4 regions of the Paraglaciecola sp. QJM3NY_14 genome follow, and region 3 is predicted to be linked to each of the others. Evidence: predicted binding sites of a transcription regulator. Region 3 holds the regulator's gene; each other region holds the start of a gene.

Region 1 (4,802 bases), on a different replicon from region 3:
AAACTCAAAATGCCTCTAAAGTTCAAGCCGCTCCACCGCTTATTCTTTCTTTGAGCTTTTTGGGAGTGATATTCATAGGCACCATACTCCTTATGCTCCCTGGCATGACCACACAGCCAATATCATGGATACAAAGCCTATTTACCGCAACGTCAGCAGTGACGGTTACTGGCTTGGTAGTAGTCGACACAGGCACGGTTTTTACTACGTTAGGGCTAACAATTATCGCATTACTCATCCAAATAGGTGGATTAGGGTTAATGACATTCGCTGTTGTTACTCTTATTGCTCTGGGTGGAAAAATCAGTTTTATTCAACAATCTGCAATCAAGGAAGCGTTTAATCAGACCGACTTATCAACCTTAGTGTCAACTGCAAAGTCAGTACTAATCTTCGCCTTTGTCATAGAATTGGTCGGTTTCATAATATTATCCATGTTTTGGTTACAAACCAAAACATGGAGCGAAGCACTTTTCCACGCTTTCTTCTATACCATTTCAGCTTTCAACAATGCCGGTTTTGCCTTAACTGAAGACAGCTTATCTTCATATGTTAATAGCCCCACTATCAACCTAACCATCACAGGACTTTTTATTATCGGCGGGCTCGGGTTCTCTGTTTGGATCGAATTACTTAGAAAGCGTAAATGGCAAGGCCTATCTGTCTATAGCAAAGTAATGATTCTTGGAACCGTGGTAGTCAATATAGTTGCGGTCGTACTTTTCTATCTCATCGAAGAAGACAACCCAAATACCTTAGCTTCTCTTGATGGTGTATCTGCATTTTGGGCGACTTGGTTTCAAGCCGTAACACCAAGAACGGCAGGATTCAACACATTAGCTATCTCAGAGCTTGAAAATGCCACTACCTTTCTCATGCTTCTGCTAATGTTTGTTGGCGGCGGGTCCATGAGCACAGCAAGTGGAATAAAACTGGTCACTTTTATCGTGCTAATTCTATCCGCTTACAGCTATTTAAAACGAGATCCTTCCCCAACCTTGTACGGTAGAGCAATCAGTTATGAAACCAGGAACAAAGCGCTCGCACTGACACTTATTTCCACTGGTGTATCCTGGATGGCTATTTTTCTATTATTGATAACCGAAGACGCACCGTTCCTTGACGTAGTATTTGAAGCTATTTCAGCCCTCAGCACTGTAGGGTTATCGAGAGGATTGACAGGGGATCTATCAGACATTGGTGAGCTGATTATTATAATACTCATGTACATCGGACGTTTAGGCCCTCTCACACTTGCATATTTCTTGGCCAGCCCACGTAGCGTAAGAGTCTTGTATCCTAATGGAACTTTAACCATCGGATAAAACAGTAAAAAGCAGGCTCATCTAGAACCCACTCTCTTCTTTCGTTATTTATCTAAGATAGCAAGGATTTTATGTAGGCCTTCACTGACTCATCATGGCCATTTTCAAATAAGCATTGCTGAAAACGTTCTCCAGAGACAGCGACTTTTACAAGGTCTTGATCAATCTTTTTCAAGGTATCCACATAGCTTTCGGCGGCGAGTCCAGCTTTAAGTTCGGCTAAAATGGCAGCATTCTTAACTTGAGGTTCTTTTCTTTCTACTGGATATCCATTTCCTCTCTCGCCCGTAAGAGCTTTTTCAAATATGTATCGAGCATTAAGTTCTGCTCCCCAACCAAAGCCTTTTGCAAAAGGTAGGGCTAGTGCATTGCCGTTATTAACTTGATTAAATAAAAATGCATCGGACGGGTCAATACAATATCCGCAATATACACCAGGCTGAGCATTCAGTGACATAAGAGCGCCTTGTCCTGTGCCACAACCAGCAATAACGAAATCGACTGCACTCGAGTTTAATAAAATTCCAGCCATGATGCCTAGATGAACATACGTAAGGTGATGATCACCCTCACTGCTCATGCCAACGTTATAGACATCATGTCCCAGGGAACTTGATACAGACTCCAATTCCCCAAGAATTATCGGATTTTTTGCTGCTTGACTATTTTCCATCATTAAAGCGATTTTCATGACTGCACCTGACTAGATATGATTAATAATGGATATATTAACATCTTTATCAACGAGAATTAAGTACCCACGCGGTAAAATAAAACTTTTAGATGAAATGAGAAAAAATGGTCATGGTCGCCCTATTCATAAAGTAAAAGAGCGAGTTTTTACTCATGGATAAAAGCGATAAGTTTATCGAGCTAACCCATTAAATGAGTTTTTGCGCTCGTTTTTCCGAGGTCGAAGTAGGAGAAAACAATGCATAACGTTAAAAAACTGCTTTTCCACCGTCCACATTTGACAGATAATGATTAATTATGAAGCTATCGCGCGAAACTGACTCTTTTGCGCACGCGTGACTTTGTTACAAGTAACGTTTTACTTTTTTCACATTTATAGACAAGGGAGCTATATGAACACTCAAGTGAGAGAAATTGAAGACCTAGGAGAAGGCATTAAGCGACAAATACTTGCTTACAACGCAGATATTATGGCGGTTAAGGTATGGTTTGATAAAGGCGCTATCGGCTACGCGCACCAGCATCATCATACACAAATCACTTATGTTGAAGAAGGCGAGTTCATTTTCACTATCGCCGGTAAAGAGCGCATATTAAAAAGTGGGGACTCTTGTATTATCCCTCCAAACGTTGAACATGGAACGACAACAATCACTGGTGGATTATTAATCGATACATTTAGCCCTATGCGTGAAGATTTTTTATAGAACAAAACTTTTATGAATGCGAATCAGCAAAATATCTAGAAGTGCGTGATTAATTTTTGGTCATTTCTAGATTGCTAAGCTTCCCTCGGGTTAGGCTATATTTGTTTTACCATCACTACATATTGTTCCCCCTATCTTTGTAGACATTTTTTCTTTTCACCTAAAAAGTTATTACGAAGTTTATTTCAAATAAAACAATACTGTATATAATTACAGTGCATGTTGAAATTTATCCCAATAAAAGCGTCTGCGGGTATCGTTGGTTTTGAGTCACCTGCGGCAGAGTACACACAGCTTAACCTAGATTTAGACCAACTACTGATTGACCATCCTTCTGCTACCTACATTGGTATTGCTCAGGGGGAATCAATGAAAGGGGATGGTATTTTCTCAGATGACCTGTTGATTGTAGACCGCGCTTTAGAAATTAAAGACCAAGACGTTGTGGTGGCAAACCTTAACGGTGTATTCGTATGCAAGAAAATCGATAAGGTGCAGCGCTGTTTACTGTCATCCAGTAAGCGATTTCCACCGTACTTTTTGCAAGAAGGTGACGATTTTCAGATTGAGGGGGTAGTTACGCGCTCCATCCGCTTACACCGACCTTTTAAGAAGCAGCTCTGATGTTCGCCTTGTGTGATGCCAACAGTATGTATGCCAGTTGCGAGAAGGTGTTTGCCCCCAGTATTCGCAATAAACCTGTCGTGGTACTGACGAATAACGATGGTTGTATATGCGCTGCGTGTGGCATTGCTAAGCGCCTGGATGTGGGTAAGAAGTTTGTACCGTACTTTCAGATGAAAAGGGAGCTTGAGGCCGCAGGGGCCGTCATACGCTCGAGTAATTATGAACTTTACGCTGATTTGAGTCAGCGCATGATGGACACCTGCGCCCGTTTTGCCCCTGATATTAATGTGTACTCTATTGATGAGTGCTTTCTGTATTACGGTAAAGAGGCAGCGCCGCCCCAAGAAGGCTGGGCAACCCTAGCGACGCAGATTAGAAAAACTGTCTGGCGTGAAGTCAGACTGCCTATTTGTGTGGGGATTGGCCCAACCCCCACATTATCCAAAGTCGCTAATCACGCAGCAAAAAAAGTCGAAGGCTTTAAAGGCGTCGCAGTCCTAGATACCGAAGCTACCCGTAAAGACGTGTTGTCCAAAATGGAAGTAACCGAAGTGTGGGGCATTGGTAAACGTTTAGGGTTACGACTGAATGCCTTAGGAGTGAATACAGCATGGGAGCTAGCGAATCGAGACCCGTCGCAAATTCGAAAGGAGTTCTCGATAATTGTGGAGAATACAGTGCGAGAGCTAAACGGTGAGGTGCGCCATAATTGGGATAGTGTGCGTGCGGCTAAAAAAGAGATATACAGCACTAGGAGCTTTGGTAATCGGATTACGGAATTCAACGAGCTACGCAGTGCGTTAGCTAGCCATGCAGAAACGGTTTCGATAAAGCTGCGCAGACAGAAGAGTCTGACTGGAAGTATGACGCTCTTTGCGACGAGTTCACCCCACGACACGGAAGGTTATTTTCGCCGTTCGTATTTTCATCGCTTTACTGTGCCTACTAATGACACCCGCAACATCATTAAAGTCATTGAAAGTGCCATGGTGCAACTATATCAATCAGGTGTTCGTTATTATAAATGCGGTGTTGGGTTATTGGATTTACACGACGAAGGGTTGTTTCAATACGACTTATTTAGCCCTTCAAATGACAATGCCAAGCTCATGTCTTGTATGGATAATATCAATGCCAGGTATGGCCGCTCAACAGTTCGAATGGCGGCGAAAGGCTTTGAGCAAAAGTTCGCTATGCGACGGGAGTTCCTTTCACCGCAATACACCACCAAGTGGAGTGATATCCCCAAAATAATCTGTTAGATGCGCTCCTTATGCCATTAGAGATAAATGCTTAACCTTTTTGTTAATCACCAGTGGTTGTTTTTTTCGGATAGCGAATTACCAGCATTGTACCGATAACTAATATTGCCAATGGGATTAGCAAAATAAGGTCTTCGTACATTTGATGCTCCTGATAGATGAAGGCAATGACAAATATGTCTCCTATT
Region 2 (4,802 bases), 1.5 Mb from region 3:
AACTACAAAAACTCACGCATCCAGATAGGTTTGCTACCGCCAGCGAGCGCGACAAACTCATTGCTTTGCAAAAAAATGCGCAAGTTAATGACGGCTATCAAGTCTTAAAAACACCTCTGAGTCGTGCTGAGCATATGTTGGAGCTACGCGGTGTAGAATTACAGCATGAGCAAAAAACCATGCAAGACGGTGCATTTTTAATGCAGCAAATGGAATGGCGTGAACAATTAGACGATGCTCAACATGCTAGCGATCCACTTACTGCCCTTGAGTCTTTAGACGACGAAGTAGCGGCGGATATTAAGCGGTTGTTGAGTGAGCTTGGGGTTTTTCTCGAGCAATCCGATGATGCGGCGAATGAAAATGCTGCAAATCTGGTACGTAAGCTGAAGTTTTTATTTAAGCTACGTCACGAAATTGAAATCAAAGAAGACGCGTTAAGCGACTTTTGAACAACTAAACGGTTTTTATAATGGCATTACTCCAAATTGCAGAACCTGGCCTGAGCGCGGCACCTCACCAACGTAAACTTGCCGTGGGTATTGATTTAGGCACAACAAATTCTCTAGTGGCGACTGTTCGCAGTGGTCAGGCAGAGACGTTGGGAGACAACAATAACCAACACCTTTTGCCTTCAGTGGTCAGTTACACCGCTGATCAAGTGGTGGTGGGTGAGCAGGCTAAGCATGATGCTAGCCTTGACCCTGCAAATACCATTGTTTCAGTAAAACGTTTCTTGGGTCGTAGTCTCAATGATATTCGCCGCAGTTATCCAGACTTGCCTTATGATTTCGATGAGTCAAACCCGAACTCGCCGTTGCTGAATGTTACCGGCCGTCAAGTGAATCCAGTTGAGGTGTCATCTGAAATACTCACCACCCTGCGTTTACGTGCAGAACAGAGCTTGGGTGAAGAGCTAAGCGGTGCTGTGGTAACGGTTCCTGCGTATTTCGATGATGCGCAGCGCCAAGGCACTAAAGATGCCGCGCAACTAGCGGGATTAAAAGTGTTGCGGCTATTAAACGAACCCACAGCGGCCGCTATCGCTTACGGCTTAGACACTGCCCAAGAGGGCGTGATTGCCGTTTATGACTTGGGTGGCGGCACATTTGATATTTCTATTTTACGCTTGAGCAAAGGGGTATTCGAGGTATTAGCCACTGGCGGTGATTCAGCATTAGGCGGCGATGATTTTGATCACATGATTGTTAAGCATTTTCGCCAGCAGCTTGGCCTAGAGGGGGCGTTGTCAAAACGTTTGCATCGGGTCCTATTGGACAAAGCAAAGTTTGCTAAAGAGTCCTTGAGCGACAATGACACTGTTACAGTGGATTTTGCCGATGACGAGCAAAAGCTTCTCAGCTTATCTATTAGTCGAGAAACCTTTCAAGGTTTAATTGCTGACTTAACGAAAAGTACATTACGCGCGTGTCGCAGGGCGCTGAAAGACGCCGAGTTAGAAAAAGACGAAGTGCTAGAAGTCGTCATGGTTGGCGGTTCAACTCGCGTACCTTATGTGCGTGAGCAAGTGGGCGAATTCTTCGGCCGAACCCCTTTAACCTCTATTGATCCTGATAAAGTGGTGGCCATTGGCGCCTCTATTCAAGCTGATATTCTAGTAGGTAACAAGCCTGACGGTGAAATGCTGTTACTGGACGTATTACCACTGTCTCTTGGCTTAGAAACTATGGGCGGTTTGGTTGAGAAAGTCATTCACCGTAATACCACTATTCCTGTGGCGAAAGCGCAAGAATTTACGACATTCAAAGATGGCCAGACGGCTATGATGATCCACGTGTTGCAAGGTGAGCGCGAATTGGTTGACGACTGCCGTTCGCTAGCAAAATTCACGTTGCACGGTATACCGCCGATGGCGGCTGGCGCTGCGCACATTCGAGTCACCTTTCAGGTAGATGCAGACGGTCTGCTTAACGTGATGGCGATGGAGAAATCCAGTGGCGTTCAAGCTGAGATCCAAGTTAAACCCTCTTATGGATTAGACGAATCACAAATCAGCGACATGCTTAAAGCGTCCATGCAGAATGCCACAGGCGACATGCAGGCCCGCATGTTGAAAGAGCAACAGGTAGAAGCTGCAAGAGTACATGAAGCCCTACAAGCTGCGCTGAATGCAGATGGAGCTGAGCTATTGAGTGCGGCGGAAATCGGCACTATTCAAGCTAGCCTAGAAGTATTAGATATCGCAGGCAAAAACGATGATATCGATGCGATAAAGCAAGCGATTAGCGCAGCCGATGCAGCGAGTCAAATATTCGCAGAAAAACGTATGGATCACTCGATCAAAAAGGCACTGGCCGGTCATACGGTCGACAGCATTTAATTTTATTTAGCGTCAGAATTAATTTTTCGATTTAAGGAAACAACAGATGCCACAAGTTATATTTTTACCTCATGCTGAGCTTTGCCCAGACGGTGCCGTACTCGAAGCGCCTTCTGGCACAACAGTATTGGATGTTGCTTTGAAAAACGGTATAGGCATTGAGCATGCTTGTGAAAAGTCATGCGCCTGTACCACCTGCCACGTCATTGTGCGTGAAGGGTTTGAATCGCTTGACGAGAGTGATGAGTTAGAAGACGACTTACTCGACAAAGCCTGGGGGCTAGAGCCTGATTCGCGTTTAGGTTGCCAAGCTATTATTAAAGATGAAGATTTAGTGGTTGAGATCCCTCGTTACACTGTTAATCAGGTTAGTGAAGGGCACTAATCGCTAATTGTGATTTTGCTTTAACAAAAACCAGCCAAAAGCTGGTTTTTTTATATGTGCACGGCGGTAAAAATGAACTGTACATAAAAACAGGTGTTGTGCTATATTTTGTACAGACACGCAATTGAGGATACAAATATGGCCATTATTACCAGATACGTCGTTGAGCATAAAGGGGTTGAAAAGTTTGTGACCGCAGATAAAAAAGAAGCCGATAAGTACGACAAAATGCTAGAAGTAGCAGACAACCTAGCCGAGTACATTGAAGCTAAGGGGATGAAGTTCGAAGCTGATGTTTTAGAGGATTTGGCGATCATGCTGTCTAAAAATAAAGATGCGGTTGGCAAGATGTTCAAAGGTACTGAGGCAAAGTCTGTACTGTCTGACGAAAAAGCTGAAGTAGTCGCCCTTAGTAAAAAGAAAGCCTAAAGATCAGGGCTCAATCACGGCTCAATACTGAGAACTTATACCCACTTCAGTAAACAATGAATCGCTGAGCGAAAATTTATAAATGTAAGCTAAAAGGCGCCCGTCAGGTCGCCTATGGCTGCTCAGTAGATGGCTCTTTATCACTTAGAAGCATAAGATTAACTTGCTTTTTTTAATGTCATTTCTTTAGTTTCTCCCTTGCTGTTAGGGGCATCTTTTTCTTCTTTAGCAGCATTGTGCGGCATATAACGCGCTTTTTTCTTCGCTTTGAGCATATGAATATCCGCTAAGACTAGACCATCAATACAATTGCCAAAATCAGCATCAATATTAAAGTCTAGAAAATGAATGCCGCCGTCGTCATAGGTTTCCGTATATTGTTTATACAGCGTCGGAACCGCCACTCCCATGTTGGCCAGCATATGCTTTAGTTGGGTAAAATCTTTCTTATAATCACCGCCTGTAAAACTTTCAGCTAAATCGGTTGCCAAATGATAGGGGGTTTTAGAGGTGGCAATAGTGTCTTTGTGGGTAAAATACAAGCGGTAAAATTGTACTAACAAATCTTTGGCCGCTTTAGGGTAGGTATCGCTCAAGGAGACAGGTCCGAACAAGTAGCGATAGTCAGGGTGGCGCTGCAAAAATGCCCCTATGCCGTACCATAAGTAATCTAAGCTACGTTTACCCCAATACCTGGGCTGTACAAAACTTCGGCCGAGCTCAAGTCCTTTTTCAAAATACGGCTGCATTGCGTCGGTATAATTGAATAGCGTGGCTGAGTACAAACCATCGGTTCCGGTTTGTGCCAGTAACTTTTTAGCATCACCAAAGCGATAAGCGCCGGCAATTTCTAGATCGTCTGGATCCCACAGAATCAAATGAAAATACTGGGTATCGTATTGATCAATATCACGTCTGCGGTGACTGCCTTCGCCTACTGCACGAAAGGCTATTTCACGCAGGCGTCCAATTTCGCGCATGATGGGCGAACTTCCCGTGTATTGATATAGATAGATTGCTTTGCCATCGGTGGTTTCCCCTAAATGCTCACAATCACGTTTTATTGCACGGCTCAGCTCAGTGCGGTTTTCTGGCATGGCGATGGCTTTTTGGGTGGCAAAAATGCCTTGTTTGCCCATGCCGATGCGATAAAGGTGTTTTTTGAGTAATTTAACTTGCTGGATGCGATTAATTTTATCATTGGCATAGGATTCAAATGGGATTACTTCGCCAATACGCATGGGCAAATGGTTACGCTTTTGTTTAAACATTTCTGTGACCAGTAGCATGGCCGCCAATGGCTTATACAGCATGGATACACCATAAAATAGGGGGGAGTTTTTAGCATCAATAAATACTGGCAGGATAGGGGCTTTTGCTTGACGCGCAATACGCAAAAAGCCGCTATGCCAATGGGTATCCCGCACTCCCTGAGGGCGCAGCCTAGACACCTCCCCCGCAGGGAATATAAGTAGTGCGCCTTCTTGCTCTAAATGCTGCTGAATGTTGTGAATATGATCTTTTGCGGTGCCGCCGTCCATGTTATTGACCGGTAACAACATGCAGTGTAACGGGTCGATTGTCATCAACATTTGATTTGCCACGACTTTTACATCAGTTCTGATTTCGCTAACCAATTTTATGAGG
Region 3 (4,802 bases):
TAATGCCTTTAATCAGTCCCTGAAGGGTCATGGCCAACATACCCGTTTTAGGCGGTAGTAAGCGACCTGTTCGACTTCGGCCTCCTTCAGGATAATACTTCACGGAATAGCCTTTGTTGAAAAGTAGCTCTAAATACTCTCTGAATACCGCGGTATACAGCTTGTTGCCGGCGAAGCTGCGACGTAAGAAGAATGCGCCACATTTTCGTAAAATTCCGCCAATCGGCCAAAAATTGAGATTGATACCCGCAGCAATATGCGGTGTCACTAACCCTTCGTGATAGATGACATAAGTTAAAAGGAGGTAGTCCATGTGGCTTCTATGGCACGGCACGTAGATAATTTCGTGGCCATTTTGCGCTAACGCCCTGACTTTATCGGCATGTTTTACTTCAATGCCGTTGTACACTTTGTTCCATATTTTTGTGAGTAAGCGGTCGCCAATTCTTACTAACCCTTCGCGATAATCTGCGGCAATTTCATCGACATATTTCTTCGCTTTGGCTTGTATCTGGTGATTTGACTGCTTCTTGCTGCGCGCTTCGTCGCTAACTGCTTGGCGAACAGAGTCTGCGCCCAATACTGCGTTATATAATTCTTGTCGTTCGAGTAACATTGGGCCTATGAGATTTTGGCGGCGACGATGAAAGTGCGTGCCCGCTAGGCGGATAAGCTTGTGGCCTATTTCTTCATCACTGCCTTTTAAATCTGCCATGGTACGAGAGGATACAGCCTTGCTGTAACAAACGAAGTTATCTCTACCTAAAAACAGCACAATAAAAAACTTACGTAACCAGTTAGGCGACACCTGGTTAGCGATAATATCTGACCAGCCGGATAGCTTTCGGCCGGGCGCTCTGCCCCAAAAAATGGAAACGGGAACGATTTGCAAGTCTAACTCTGGGTGCTCTCTGTGGATCTGGAACAGACGAGTAACATCATCTGCAATTTTGGTGATCTTCACTTTTCGAGTAAGCAAAGAACGTGGTTGTTGTAAAAACAAACATGCGGGTAATTCCTTACCACCGATTTGCACCGGCTCGGAGGGCTTAGGCAAGCCTAAGGAATTGGTAGACATTTTTAAAGCAAATTGATCAGTGACCGAGTGTGTGCGCAATAGATAAATAATGGGTTTGGTGGTATCGATCCCAAGTTCGGTCGCTATATCTGTAGGAATGCTATTAACTTTAACCAGCCATTTTAGCGGAACAGATATCATTGTCAGCAGCAGTTTATGCAGCCATGCCATAAGAGTGGTACCTAGATAATGAAAGACCTGTATAGGATACCACGTTATTCGGCTTTTCCACCCTGCGTAATCAGTTTACAGGTCAGAGGTCTTATAGAAAATTATCTTTAATAAACAACAAAGAAGAAAAATTTGAGATTTAGCAACGACTGTATATACTCACAGTTAAACTGTATGAAACAACAGGCTGTGTATGCGTCCACTAACTCCCAGACAAGAAGAAGTCTTGCAACTGATTAAAACCACCATGCTAGAAACAGGCATGCCGCCAACTCGTGCAGAAATAGCACGGCACCTTGGTTTTAAATCGGCAAATGCGGCTGAAGAACACCTCAAGGCTCTGGCTCGTAAAGGAGCAATTGAGATCTTGCCCGGCACGTCAAGAGGTATCAGGCTCACTGAGCCTTTAGAAGATCAATTAGAAGACCAAGGTTTGCCGCTTATTGGTCGTGTTGCCGCCGGTGAGCCCATTTTGGCTCAAGAGCATGTTGAAATGCATTACAAAGTTGACCCAAGTTTATTTAAACCCAGCGCTGATTTTTTACTTAGAGTTAGCGGCATGAGTATGAAAGACATTGGTATTTTGGATGGTGATTTACTGGCCGTGCATAAAACAACGGATGTGCATAATGGTCAGGTGGTAGTTGCGCGAGTAGATGAAGATGTAACCGTTAAACGGCTTGAGCGAAAAGGTCGACAAGTCGTACTACATGCTGAAAACGAGGATTTCCAACCTATTAAAGTCGATCTAGCGACGCAGCCTTTTAATATCGAAGGTATTGCTGTTGGTGTTATTCGTAATGCTGACTGGATGTAGTTGAACATTTTTTAGGCAGTTTGCTGTTAAGTTATTGATCATTTTCGAGCTTCGCAATGGAGTTCGAAAATATTATTTTATTCCATGAAAACATCCCATCTTACCTATCTTATATTGCCTTTTCGCATATCATTTAATCTATGTGTTTGTTACTGAGTTGTTAACGTAACACACTGATAGGCTGATTAAAATTTGGTCAATTGAATATAAAATATACAAAAAAACTGGACTACTCCCCCTATTTTGAGTAATGCTTGTTACACGATTAACAAGTCAGTAACAAAACTTGTCGCGTGCTGAACCTTACAATAATAAATTAGAACGTAGAGTTTGATGGTTATCACCACTATTTTACGCGTTTGACAAGCAGGGGGTCGAGTGAAGAAAATTTCGTTGAGTGTTATGGCAATGTTAGGTGCATTTAATTGCAGCACCGCTTTTGCAGATTCAGTGTCCGACTTAGATCAGTACCAATTAAACATGCGCAAAGGTGTGACTGATATCAGCGCCGAGGTATATGACCTACATATGTTGATGTTCATCATATGTGTGGTTATCGCTGTTGGTGTGTTTGGCGCTATGTTCTACTCCATTTTATTTCATCGTAAATCTCGTGGGGCTAAGCCTGCAAACTTCCATGAGAGTGTTAAAGTTGAAATCGCTTGGACCGTCATCCCTTTTATTATCCTCATTGTAATGGCTATCCCTGCAGCCAAAACGTTGATCGCTATGGAGGATGCCAGTGAACCGGAAGTGACGGTGTTGGTAACAGGGTCACAATGGAAGTGGCACTACAAGTACATGGATAACGACGTCGAATTTTATTCTCGCATGGCAACTCAAGCCGATGAAATCACAGGTAAATTAGACAAGGGTGTTAATTACCTCTTAGAAGTAGATCAACCTCTGGTGATCCCTACCGATAAACGCGTGCGTTTTCTTATTACCTCAGACGATGTTATTCATTCTTGGTGGGTACCAGACTTCGCAATCAAGCAAGACGCTAATCCAGGTTTTATTAATGATGCTTGGGCTAAGGTCAATGAACCGGGCATTTACCGTGGGCAGTGTGCTGAATTATGCGGAAAGGATCACGGGTTCATGCCGGTTGTGGTTATCGCAAAAGAGCCCGCCGAATATGATAAGTGGATAGGCGAGCGTCAAGCCATCCAAGAACAGGCAAAAGCTGAAGAACAAAGATTACTAGCAATGAACATGAGTAAAGAAGAGCTCATGAGCAATGGTCAAAAAATTTACAATTCTGCATGTGCAGCCTGTCATATGCCTAATGGTGAAGGGTTGCCAGGGGTATTCCCAGCATTAAAAGGGAGTGACATTGCGCTAAACGATATGGCTGCGCATATTGATATCGTGCTTAACGGTAAATCAGGTACCGCAATGGCCGCCTTCGCTAAACAGTTAACAATGTCAGAACTTGCCGCAGTGATTACCTATGAGCGAAATGCGTGGGGTAACGATACGGGTGATCTAGTTCAGGCGAAAGACATTAACGCTGCATTAAACGGGCAGTAGGGAGACGATCATGAGCACAGTAACCGACACGATCCATCACGAAAACGATCATCACGAGCATCATGCGCCTCCTTCTGGTATTAAGCGCTGGTTGTACACGACAAACCACAAAGACATAGGCACGCTGTACCTTTGGTTCGCATTTATCATGTTCTTAACCGGCGGCGCGATGGCGATGGTCATTCGGGCGGAATTGTTTCAGCCGGGCCTGCAGATAGTTGAGCCTAACTTTTTCAATCAAATGACCACAGTTCATGGCTTGATCATGGTGTTTGGTGCTGTTATGCCCGCTTTTACAGGGCTAGCTAACTGGTTAGTGCCTATGATGATTGGCGCGCCAGACATGGCTTTGCCTCGCATGAACAACTGGAGCTTCTGGATCTTACCCTTTGCGTTCTTGATTTTACTGTCTTCGTTATTTATGGAAGGTGGCGGTCCTGCATTTGGCTGGACGTTCTACGCTCCTCTATCAACTACGTACAGTGGTGACAGTACTGCTCTGTTTGTTTTCTCGGTACATATCATGGGGATTTCATCCATTATGGGGGCGATTAACGTCATAGTGACGATCTTCAATATGCGCGCCCCAGGGATGACATGGATGAAAATGCCGCTCTTTGTTTGGACGTGGTTAATAACAGCATTTTTGCTTATTGCGGTTATGCCTGTATTAGCCGGCGCAGTGACTATGGTGTTAACAGATAAGTTTTTTGGTACTAGCTTCTTCGATGCCGCAGGTGGCGGCGACCCTGTGATGTTCCAGCATATTTTCTGGTTCTTTGGGCACCCTGAGGTTTACATCATGATACTGCCCGCCTTTGGCATTATCTCGCAAATAGTACCGACCTTTGCACGCAAACGCTTATTTGGCTATGCCTCTATGGTGTACGCCACGGCATCTATTGCATTGCTGTCGTTTATCGTCTGGGCTCACCATATGTTTACGACTGGGATGCCGGTCTTTGCTGAGATGTTTTTCATGCTAGCCACTATGCTGATATCTGTGCCCACCGGTGTGAAAGTATTTAATTGGGTAGCAACTATGTGGCGAGGCTCCATGAGTTTTGAAGTACCTATGTTGTTTGCTCTAGCGTTTATCGTGCTGTTCACGATAGGTGGTTTATCTGGCTTGATGCTGGCGATAACGCCTGTGGATTTCCAATACCATGATACTTACTTTGTTGTTGCGCATTTCCATTACGT
Region 4 (4,802 bases), 120 kb from region 3:
AAGATATTGCCGCCAACACATGGCAAAACGGCGCCGCGTTTTATCAAAATCGTAGCGATTACTACACCAGTACCAATCTAGATGTAGCCGATATTCATCAAACCGGTTTGCAAGAGGTAAAACGCATTCGCAGTGAAATGCAGAGCGTATTAGACACCCTTAACTTTGAAGGTGATATTAATCAGTTTATTCGGTACTTACGCACCTCCCCCGAGTTTTATGCCACCAGTGCAGACGAGCTTTTAATGCGTGCTTCATATATAGCCAAACGCATTGATGCCACGCTCCCTCAGTTATTTTACACTTTGCCCCGCGTGCCTTACGGTGTGGCGCCGGTGCCTGATAATATCGCCCCTAAATATACCACTGGGCGTTATATCGCCCCAACAAGAGACGACCAGCCGGGTTACTATTGGGTGAACACTTATGCGCTGGATAAGCGCCCCTTGTATGCCCTGCCCGCGCTTACCTTGCACGAAGCAGTACCCGGTCATCATTTGCAAATATCGCTGGCAAGTGAAATGCAAGACTTACCTCCTGTTCGCCGTTACACCTATATTTCAGCGTTTGGTGAGGGCTGGGGTTTATATTCTGAATTCTTGGGTAAAGAAGTGGGGATTTACACCACACCCTATGAAGAATTTGGCCGCTTAAGCTATGAAATGTGGCGCGCGTGTCGTTTAGTGGTCGATACGGGTATGCATATGCAAGGTTGGTCGCGCCAACAAGCCATTGACTACATGCTGGAAAACACTGCTTTATCTGAACATAATGTCACCACAGAAGTGGACCGCTACATATCATGGCCAGCCCAGGCTTTGTCCTACAAAATTGGTGAATTAACCATTAAACGCCTACGTAAAAAAGCCGAAGACGCATTGGGCGACAAGTTCGACTTACGCGCCTTTCACGATGCAGTGCTCGCCTACGGCTCAGTGCCCTTGTCGATTTTAGAACAGAATATAGATATGTTTATTGAGGAGAGTCGTTGACATAGAGTTTTAATATGCCGGCTTGCTGTTAAATATTAAATAGTGCCTTTCGATAAATATAGGTTTGATACCAAAAATGACTGCTGGCACAAATACATTTGGTTCTTGATAGATAGTCATTTTATCGATGTAGCCAACATCAATGTAAAACCAGAAACAAAAATAATTTTAAATAAGAACGGAGTGAGATTATCTATAATTGCATCTCCACCCCATGTTGCATGTTTGTTCCCAAGTGCGAGCAGAGTTGCCCATGCAGTTAGCAACGTTCCCGTAAAATTGAGTGTTTTTTTGAAATCAACAGCCCAAAAAAGATTTAAAACATCAGCATAAAAACCATAGATAACACATAAAAAACCAATACATATGGTAATGAGGAATGTTAAAAATAATTGCTTTCGAAAATTAGTCTATTCTCGATCTCTTCTATTATCCTCGTAGTCCATTGTTCGTCCAACTAATCGACCAAACGCAACTCGGCTGAAAAGCAAATGTAGCACTGCCAATAATAAGTTCTTCACAATTCTAACTATGACCTCTTACACTTTTAATCGTTTGTTAGTCAATAATCTTTTAGTTATAAAGACAAGCTAATATCTGATTTTTAGGCGGATGCACTATCCTTTTGCCACCGCCAACAATACTGAAAACTCATGCTCATTCACTGGCATGATAGACAATCGATGGCCTTTTTTGATTAAGCCGATTTCGTTTATCTCGGGCATGCTTTTTATTTTTTTAAGCGACAAAATAGCGGGAAATTTCTCGACAAACTTTACATCGACCATCACCCATCTGGGATTGTCAGGGCTTGATTTAGGGTCATAGTAATGGCTTTCAGGGTCAAACTGTGTGTGATCTGGGTAGGCTTCTTTGACGACTTCTGCAAGCCCCGCGATGCCAACGTCTTTACAGCTAGAATGATAAATAAAGACCTTATCGCCCTGCTTTACTTGGTCACGCAAAAAATTACGCGCTTGGTAATTGCGGATACCGTCCCAGTGCTCCGTCTGCTCAGGCTTTGCAGCTAAGTCATCGATGCTAAAGGCATCAGGTTCTGTTTTAAATAACCAATATTGCATTTGGGTTCTCATCTCTTAAAAAGACAACTTATCAATCAAAAAGTAATTATGCCAACAATAAACCTGCGTGGAATCAATCAGATCCATAGTTTGACAAAAGTGCCCTGCACCTAAAACTTGCTAATCATGTTATGTTTTATATACTGTATAAATATACAGTTAAAATATACAACCCATGGTGATGTATGAACTCAACAATCGATCAGCTCAAAAACAAGCGTCTAGTTTGGCGAGCCAGCCAAGCAAGTGGTGCTCATAAGGTTTTGCCCAGCGGTTTTGATGCTCTCGATGCTCACCTAGAAGGTGGTTTACCTGAGCAAGGTGTAGTTGATATTAGTAGCCCAATTGGCATTGGTGAACTGCGCTTACTCTTACCTAGCTTCGTATTGCGCCAACAAAACAGCGACAAACTTTTAGTCTTTATTGGTGCCCCCGCTCGGTTGAATGCACCCATGCTGGCGAAAATGGGCTTTGAGTTATCGCGTATTCTGATTATTGAACCCAAGAATGCCAAGGATGCTTTATGGTCAACTGAGCAATGCTTAAAAAGTGGCTGCTGTGATGGAGTATTGTTGTGGCATCAGGGCCTAGAAGTACACCAAGCAAAGCGACTACAATTCGCGGCAGAGGCAGGCGGGGCATTAAATATTGTGCTACGCCAGCAACAAGAACAGGTATTTTCATTGCCGGTGGCTTTAGCAATGCAGTTATCCTCATCTTCTCAGGGTATCGAGGTAACCATTACTAAACGCAAAGGCGGTTGTCATAGCCAGCCCTTCACCGTCAATATGAGCAAGATGTGGCCATCATTAACGCGACCTATACCAGCAAATAATGTTCTTCCTCTCACTGGCTTACATAGCCTTACCGGCTAATTAGCCACCATGCAACCTCTATGGCTCTACCTACATTTCCCAAATTTGCAGCTCGACTCTTATCACGTGCATGAGGGTGCCGAGAGCAAAGGATACATTGACGGCACAGGCAATCATAAAAGTACATCGTCGATCCCTATTGTAATACTCGATACAGCTCATGGTATCGTGCAGCTTAATAAATGCGCCAGGCAAGCAGGCATTCAACCCTTCATGAGCTTAGGCACAGCTGCGGCTTTACATGGTGGCTTGCAGGTTATGCCGTTTAACCCGGAAATCGAAAAACAGCAGCTGAGTATAATTGCGCAACGCTTATACATGGTTGTTTCAGATATTTGCTTTTTCAGTGAGCAAGGGCTGTTACTTCGAGTGCACAATATGTTGCGTTTATATTCGAGTTTAAACGAACTGTGGAGCATGATTAAAAGCCAGCTTGTACCATTGAACGTAAGTTTCTCATTCGCCACTGGCCATTCACCTTTAGCGGCCAAATTACTCGCCGTCAAAGGATGGAACCAAATCACGGATGAACCCGCGGCCATACAGCACGCCTTAAAAAAAGTCGATTTAAGCCTTACTGAACTTTCTTCAAAGGATGTAACTAAGCTTAACAGCATTGGCGTAAAATCTGTTGAGCAACTTCTCATCATTCCGTTTAGTGATTTACACAAACGCTTCGATACTCAAATGATTACTTACTTAGGGCAGCTAAGAGGCGATTTCAAACATCCGGTAATTTTTTTTCATCCCCAAGCAAACTTCAAGCAATACATTGAACTGCTGTATGAAATAGAGCGCACCGATTTACTTCTCAAACCCATACAAAAATTGCTTTCAAACTTAGAGAATTTTTTGCTGCTAAGAGACGAGTTAACCCAAGAGCTGCGCATAATTTTATATCAGCGAGATAAAAGCAAAATCGAATTTACGGTAGGGGCGCAGCAAGGAGAATATCGTGCCAAAGACTGGTTAGGGTTGCTCGCATTAAAACTCGAAAATGTGCTGCTGAATGCTCCAATTATCGCACTGCAACTTTCCACGGGTAAAACTTTTGTTCGTCATCCTGATAAACAAGATTTGTTCCTTGGGAAACAAGGGGTTGTATCCCGCTTACAACTTATATCAGCATTACAAGCTAAGCTTGGCGATGATGTACTTTTTAGCCCGCAAACCATTAACGACTATCGACCTGAGCGAGCATCCCAATATTGTTCCGTATTAACAGTGAATGAGCGAAACCCAATTTACCGCTCTCCGCTAAGACCAAGTTTTTTGTTAGCTGAACCTAGTTTGCTTACTCAACACGTTTCAATCGTGCATGGACCTGAACGCATTAGCACAGGTTGGTGGGACCAACAACCTGTGCTACGAGATTACTTCATTGCGGTGAGTAAAGAGGGGCAATGGTTTTGGGTGTTCAAAACACCAGAAAACACGTGGTTCTTGCAAGGCATTTTTAGTTAATTATGGCATTCAGAAAGGATCAATATGCTGAGTTATTTTGTCAGAGTAATTTCAGTTTTTTACAAGCCGCATCGCATCCAAGTGAACTCATTAACCAAGCAGAATTTTTAGGTTACCAAGCACTTGCTATTACCGATGAATGTAGTGTAGCAGGGATAGTACGCGCTCACTCCGAAATAAAAAGAAAAGGCTTATCCATTAAGTTAATTGTCGGTAGCATGTTCTACTACAATGCTGAACTTCAACTTATTCTATTATGCCCTAACCATAAAGCATACGCCGAGCTGTGCCGCATTATTACCAACGCGCGACGCCGTGCAGATAAGGGGGAATATAAGCTCGATTTATGGGATCTTAGAACGACCAAGCATTGCTTGGCTATTTGGATC

What was found. The regulator LexA, encoded in region 3, represses DNA repair genes until DNA is damaged. The targets are predictions, from matches to a motif close to TACTGTATNNNNATACAGTA.
Region 1: the regulator LexA is predicted to act here: its motif matches at 2,924-2,943, upstream of AC0VYA_RS22230 (LexA family protein).
Region 2: the regulator LexA is predicted to act here: its motif matches at 2,802-2,821, upstream of AC0VYA_RS05970 (YebG family protein).
Region 4: the regulator LexA is predicted to act here: its motif matches at 2,216-2,235, upstream of imuA (translesion DNA synthesis-associated protein ImuA).

The regions. Positions count from the first base shown of each region.
Region 1 is NZ_JBWBUI010000002.1:73,923-78,724, forward strand. It holds gene AC0VYA_RS22215 (TrkH family potassium uptake protein) at 1-1,325, shown strand, start outside; gene AC0VYA_RS22220 (RpiB/LacA/LacB family sugar-phosphate isomerase) at 1,378-2,016, opposite strand; gene AC0VYA_RS22225 (cupin domain-containing protein) at 2,411-2,725, shown strand; gene AC0VYA_RS22230 (LexA family protein) at 2,945-3,349, shown strand; gene AC0VYA_RS22235 (Y-family DNA polymerase) at 3,349-4,614, shown strand.
Region 2 is NZ_CM149664.1:1,401,336-1,406,137, forward strand. It holds gene hscB (co-chaperone HscB) at 1-452, shown strand, start outside; gene hscA (Fe-S protein assembly chaperone HscA) at 473-2,341, shown strand; gene fdx (ISC system 2Fe-2S type ferredoxin) at 2,388-2,726, shown strand; gene AC0VYA_RS05970 (YebG family protein) at 2,865-3,155, shown strand; gene olsF (bifunctional ornithine lipid synthase OlsF) at 3,314-4,802, opposite strand, start outside.
Region 3 is NZ_CM149664.1:5,040,951-5,045,752, reverse strand. It holds gene plsB (glycerol-3-phosphate 1-O-acyltransferase PlsB) at 1-1,249, opposite strand, end outside; gene lexA (transcriptional repressor LexA) at 1,443-2,066, shown strand; gene coxB (cytochrome c oxidase subunit II) at 2,475-3,599, shown strand; gene ctaD (cytochrome c oxidase subunit I) at 3,610-4,802, shown strand, end outside.
Region 4 is NZ_CM149664.1:44,383-49,184, reverse strand. It holds gene AC0VYA_RS00215 (DUF885 domain-containing protein) at 1-992, shown strand, start outside; gene AC0VYA_RS00210 (EVE domain-containing protein) at 1,610-2,074, opposite strand; gene imuA (translesion DNA synthesis-associated protein ImuA) at 2,260-2,949, shown strand; gene AC0VYA_RS00200 (Y-family DNA polymerase) at 2,959-4,413, shown strand; gene AC0VYA_RS00195 (error-prone DNA polymerase) at 4,416-4,802, shown strand, end outside.